2 regions of the Aliiglaciecola sp. 2_MG-2023 genome follow, and region 1 is predicted to be linked to the other one. Evidence: predicted binding sites of a transcription regulator. Region 1 holds the regulator's gene; the other holds the start of a gene.
What was found. The regulator FliA, encoded in region 1, starts transcription of late flagellar genes. The targets are predictions, from matches to a motif close to CTAAAGNTNNNNNNNNNNNNGCCGATA.

Region 1 (3,217 bases):
ACTGTTCTAATAATCCATCTAAGTCCGAGCAAAGAGATTTAAATTCGCCAAGTTGTAACTGCCTAGTCATCAACTTTTTCCACTCGGGGAGCAAATTATTAATACCTGTATGCAGCTTTTCAGCAATAGGCATACTTGCTTCCACGGCATCCATCGTTGTGTTAGCCGCTTTTTCGGTCGTTTCTATAACATAGTTCAGGCGACTTTGCGCATCAGGTATTTCTTCATTGGCTAAATTCGAAATGCGATCATCAAGTTGAAAACTATTCAGAGAGTCATGGAGCTGGCGGGTTAATTTGCCCACCTCTGCAAATAATTCAACAGAATTGGTTAAAGAGGCTTCTTCGAGCAATTCGCTAGCAGCTTGGTTATCTCCGCTTTCCAGCAATTCAACTAATTTTTTAGCGTCATCAAGAGACATTGGAGCTTTATTAGAGCCGGTCATTTAGACACTCCTAATTTTCAACACAGGTTAAATCTTAACCCAGTCTCTCAAAAATCTTGTCTAGCTTCTCTTTAAGCGTAGCCGCCGTAAAAGGCTTAACAACATAACCGTTCACTCCAGCCTGAGCTGCCGCCACAATTTGTTCTTTTTTCGCTTCAGCCGTTACCATTAAAACTGGTAAATGCTTTAAACTATCATCTGCACGAATGGCTCTAAGCAAGTCAATTCCTTGCATGCCTGGCATATTCCAGTCTGTTACTACAAAATCAAAATCACCTTGTTGCAACATAGGTAACGCAGTGCTGCCATCATCGGCTTCTTGAACGCTTGTGTAACCTAAGTCTTTAAGTAAATTTTTGATGATGCGTCTCATCGTTGAAAAGTCATCAACAACGAGGATTTTCATATTTTTATCCAAAACTGCCTCCAATGAGGATTAAATCAAATGGTGTTTTATTATTCTTCGTTAACTCGCCAAGATTGCATTTTGCTTTTCAATTTTAACATTGCTTGGCTGTGAATTTGGCTGACTCTGGACTCGCTAACTTCGAGTACCTCGCCAATTTCTCTGAGATTCAACTCCTCATCATAATACAATGACAGTACGATTGCTTCTCGTTCCGGCAAAGTAGTAATAGCATGTGCTAATGCTTTTTGAAATGAACCTTGTAGTAAATCCTGAAAAGGCGTGTCACTACCTTTATTTTGCTCAGTGGTAATCACATCTTCGGTAATACCTAAATCTTCAATACCGATAATTTTTCCAGCGTTGACTTCATTCAACATCTGATGGTATTCGGGTAGGCTTACTTCTAACTTTTCCGCGATATCTATATCTCTAGCATCTCTGCCCGTTTCACGTTCTACTTGATTAATTGCTTGGGTAATTGCTCTGCCATTTTTATGCACAGATCTGGGTGTCCAGTCGCCTTTGCGGATTTCATCAAGCATGGCTCCGCGGATACGGATACCTGCAAAAGTTTCGAAACTTGCGCCTTTTGAGCCATCGAAGTTTTTTGCGGCCTCGAGCAATCCAATCATTCCAGATTGAATTAGATCATCCACTAATACACTGGCAGGTAATCTGGCTAATAAATGATGGGCAATTCGCTTAACCAAGGAAGCATGTCTTTCTACAAGTTGAGCCAAATCGGCTTGTTGTTGATAAGCTGCTGCCTTTCTAATCACCTTTGTCCACCTACCACTTTTTCGGCGACAAGTTGTTCTAAGAAAAACTCTAAGTGTCCACCAGGTTGGTTGGGAATTGGCCAATGCATTGCTTTTTCTGCAAGGCCTTTAATAGCGATAGAAGCTGGCGATCCTGGAAATGCATCTACAATTGCTTTTTGTTTTCGAACTGACTTACGAATATTCTCATCGTAAGGAACCGTTGCTACTAGTTCTAAAGCAACATCTAAGAAACGGTTAGTCACTTTAGATAACTTTGCAAATAACTCTTGTCCTTCGCGCATGTTACGTACCATGTTGGCAACGATCTTAAAGCGAAACACGCCGTGTTCTCTGTTCAGTAGTTTGATCAACGCGTATGCATCAGTTAAAGAGGTGGGTTCATCACAAACAACCATCATTATATCTTGTGATGCTCTGGAAAAACTGAGCACCATATCTGATATGCCCGCGGCCGTGTCTACAATAAGCACATCTATATTGGTACGCAACTCACTAAACGCGCGAATTAGTCCTGCATGTTCAGTGGGGCTGAGTTCGGTCATTGATTGTGTTCCGGAGGTTGCCGGTGCAATCAATACCCCATGAGGGCCCACAACTAAAACTTCATCCAGCGTACATTCACCAGATAAAACATGGGATAAGTTTTTTTCTACTCGCAAGCCTAACATGACGTCGACGTTTGCCAACCCTAAGTCGGCATCTAACACCATGACGCGCTTGCCCATTTTAGCCATCGAGATAGCCGTGTTTAAGGTAATGTTCGTTTTACCGACCCCACCTTTACCACCGGTTACCGCAATCACTTTGATTAATCGAGATTGATTCATTCGTCTTAAGCTACTCGCTTGGTCGTCAATCATATTGCTAATGCCGATTTGTTTAGTTCTGGCTTAGCAGTATGAATCAAACCATATTTTTTATAAAGCTTAGCCGCTGCAGAGATTAAAAACTTTGCGTCTGCAACTTTAATATCTTCAGGGACTCGTTGTCCATCCGTCAAATAACTAACGGCTAACTTATGTTCAATTGCCACACTTAACGCTTCTCCGAGACTATAACTCTCATCGAGCTTGGTTAAAATACATCCCTGCAAATCAATATTGCTAAATGCACTCAAAGTATGCTGCAGCACTTTGTATTGTGCATTGGCTTGAATCACAACATACTTCTTGATATTAGCACATGAATGCTGATTTAAGGTATCTAACTGCTTGATTAGTCGAGAATCTCTTTGACCAAAACCTGCAGTATCTATTAAAACCAATCGCTTGTTACGCAGTTGGAAGAGTATATCTGACAATTCTTCCGCATTTTGCGCTTTTTTTACGTTACAGCCAATAATTTTTCCATAAGTCGCCAATTGTTCAAACGCCGCTATACGATAGGAATCAATTGTTACCATCGCGATTTGGTCAGCGCCATACTTTTGCGCTGCTCTGGCCGCCAATTTGGCTATGGTTGTGGTTTTTCCTGTCCCTGTGGGACCAACTAATGCAACAACACCTTTGTCGGCCAGAATAGCATTGCCAGTGGTTTGGATACGATTAGACAATAGTTTAAGTAAAAATAACCAAGCCTGCC
Region 2 (3,217 bases), on a different contig from region 1:
GTAGCCACTTTTTACGTATTTAGTTACTATAGTTAGTAAATCAGGTAATGCATCTTTTGTACCTGTTTTCAGATGGCGGTTAATCAGTAACCAATTTTCTTCTATCACAGTTGGTCTACTTACTTGGGTCTCAATTTTTTTGTGATAAGGAACAAATATTGCAGTGAAAAATCTTGAAGACAGTTTGAAATGGTTTTGAATTATCAATTGAAGCCTAATGCAGCTTAACAATGCGCTGTAAAGATACTACTGAGAAAAATATGAAACTAATTTATACCTTTGTGATTGCGGGATGTCTAGCCGGATTAATCGGTTGTCAAAACATCATAGACAAACAAGTAGAGTGGGAAACCATCGAACCTGATTCTTATCCTGTTATTCGCTCTATCGGCTATGCGCCAATAGATGCTCAACGGGGAAGTAACCGTTCAGCGAAAGTACTAATGGCAGTGAAAGCATCGAAACTGGATGCTTACCGTGAGCTAACTGAGCAGGTTTATGGACAAAAAATTGACGGTGAACAGTCTTTGGCTAATCTTGTGCTCACTGATACTCAACTAATGGCCAGTGTTCAAGGTGTGATCCGCGGTGCACGAGTAGTAAAAAGCTACCCCATTGGCAATGACTCTTATGCCACAGAGTTGGAGTTGGATTTTAGCCTAGTGCATGATTTATATCTGAGTACTGCCAAGCCGAAACAAGTGAAGAAAGTTCGTTATTATTAAATTCTATTCCTTTGAGAACGAACTTTTAAACGGTCACACTCTTACCTGAAGAACCACCTTTAGGTTTGCCGCTTTTATCGTAAGTCATGGTTTCTTTAGCTCGGGATTCTAACAGCAAAGTGCGAAGATGTTGCAAGCGCAACTGACCTTGTTCTACCGCTTTTTGATTGATCTCGGTTCTGAATTTACATTGGGACAAAGATTGATTAATTTGATCAAATAAGTCTGTTACAGCTTGCTCTGATGTTGCTTCAGGTTGTTTCTCAACTTCCTGCTCAACGCTTTTGTCAGTGCTGGCAATCGATTCTAACAATTCCGATTTTTCATTGATAACGGAAGTGAGTGATTCAGCGTCTCGCGTACTGATTAAATGCAGCTCAGACTCAAGCAATAAAATAAGTGAATCAAGTTGTTGTTTCTGTTTTTGGAGGAGGGCAATTAGGTTTTTCATTTAGCTTTGCTTTTATTTTGAGAAGCTAAACCAATCTGGCATCAAATTCTAATCTTCAATGCCAAATACTTGAGCTTCGAGTTTGCTAATTTTTTGCGCCAATACTTCAGGGTTAACGCGATATTCTCCATTCTGTATGGCTTTTTTCAATTTGTCGACCTTTTCCTGATTGACAGGTGTATCACTAGATTTCTTTTGAACCTGGCTAAGCTGCTGAGCAGATTGCGTGAGTGATACTGAATCTTGACGTGGCGCTTCTGCAGACTTAGATTGCTGAGCAGCAGATTGCGCAGTCGCTTGACTCTGAGATTGCTGTTGATTCAGCCTCTGATTCTCAAGTTGTGGCTTTTGATTTCCACTATTTATATTGTTAATTGCCATAATGACCTCGAATACCTAATTTGCCTCACTTATCTTATCGGCCGGAACTTAAAGACCTTTAGCTAAATGTAGAAAAAAATTAAATATTATTTAGATAAGCTCAAATCTGCGCTAACCAGATGTAATAACCCATAGTTTACGCTAATTATATTAAATCTGCACCACTACTTGATGGGTATTCACCACCTGTGCATGCACCACTCTATTCGACTTGCTGTTTTTCACCGCAATCGTATCGCCAAGGTTACCATCCTGTTGGGCTATACCTTTGGTTTTAATGCTTACCCCGCCTGTATCAGCGGTAATCAGAATACTGTCTCCTTTACATACAAAACAAAGTTGACCGGGGACTACGGGTTGGCCAGGTCGACTTCTTTTTTTCATTCGAGCGCCTACCACTGTGCTGATATCGGCAAAGGTACTCGTTCTTATTAGGTTTTTATCAAGCATCACAACTTTAACATCATTCTCATTTAAAACAGTGCCAGGACTGACCGAGGTGGTGAGCACGACTACGGGTTGCACGCGAGTGGCTTTTACCATCATATATAAGTACCAATTCGTTTGTTCACAACTGGTTCTCACCGTTATGTTACTTTGCGCTAGCGCTTCTTTACTAGCCGATATGGTAAATGGAGTAGGGCAATCAGGAATGACTATCCTTTCGTCTAATGGCATCGCTTTTACTAGCAAGTTATCATCACTTGCTGCAGCTATATGCCTCAGCTGCGTATTAACGTAATTTTCTACTGCTTGACTAAGTTGTTGGTGAGCAGGGTTAGTGTCGCTGGACGCCGCAGCGAAACCACTGTTGAGAGTTAAACAGGCGCTGAAGAAAACACTTAATAACTTACCAGTTGTACGAATTAACGATATTTTCATGTTCAGGTGCCGCCGTTTTGTCTATGCTTATTAAATCGTTAAGCAAACAAAGATAAACGTCAAAATTCAGTCACAAATACGATTTTTGGCGCTAAAATTAGTTAAACTTGGTTTTCTAATAGGGACAACGCAACAATTGTGCCTACTTTAAATTTAATTGGGGTGGTATATGTCGGGAGTTCTTGACTCAGTTAATCAACGCACACAACTTGTTGGTCAAAACCGACTTGAATTGCTGCTATTTAGATTGAATGGCAGACAGCGATTTGGCATCAATGTATTTAAAGTGCGTGAAGTATTGCAGTGCCCCCAGTTAACCTCAATACCTAAGCAAAATAAGTTAATTCGAGGTGTTGCTCATATTCGTGGCCAAACGATCTCAGTAATTGACTTGAGTATGGCAACCGGCGGCAGAAAAATAGAAGACGTTCGCAACGCATTTATTATAATTGCTGAGTACAACCGTTCAGTGCAGGGTTTTTTAGTCGGCTCAGTTGAACGTATCATCAATACCAATTGGGATGCAATTATGCCTCCTCCTCAAGGTACCGGGAAAGCAAGTTATTTGACTGCAGTGACGGAAGTTGATGATGAGTTGATTGAAATTCTTGATGTGGAAAAGATTCTAAATGAAATCTCACCATTAAAAACTGAAGTCAGTGAAGATTTAGCAGCGGATTTAAATATGTCAGAATCTCCTGCAAATGATAAAATTATCTTTATCGCTGATGACTCATCAGTGGCAAGAAGCCAAGTTAAAAAAGCACTTGCTGCGTTG

Region 2: flgM (flagellar biosynthesis anti-sigma factor FlgM) is a predicted target of FliA. The motif match lies at 1,593-1,619, and genes of this name have one in related genera.

Annotation. Positions count from the first base shown of each region.
Region 1 is NZ_JAUORY010000003.1:78,611-81,827, forward strand. Features, by position in the region: gene Q4567_RS04190 (protein phosphatase CheZ) at 1-445, opposite strand, end outside; gene cheY (chemotaxis response regulator CheY) at 480-863, opposite strand; gene Q4567_RS04200 (RNA polymerase sigma factor FliA) at 902-1,633, opposite strand; gene Q4567_RS04205 (MinD/ParA family protein) at 1,630-2,496, opposite strand; gene flhF (flagellar biosynthesis protein FlhF) at 2,493-3,217, opposite strand, start outside.
Region 2 is NZ_JAUORY010000001.1:298,856-302,072, forward strand. Features, by position in the region: gene Q4567_RS01185 (LPP20 family lipoprotein) at 261-725, shown strand; gene flgN (flagellar export chaperone FlgN) at 751-1,176, opposite strand; gene flgM (flagellar biosynthesis anti-sigma factor FlgM) at 1,225-1,557, opposite strand; gene flgA (flagellar basal body P-ring formation chaperone FlgA) at 1,708-2,439, opposite strand; gene Q4567_RS01205 (chemotaxis protein CheV) at 2,609-3,217, shown strand, end outside.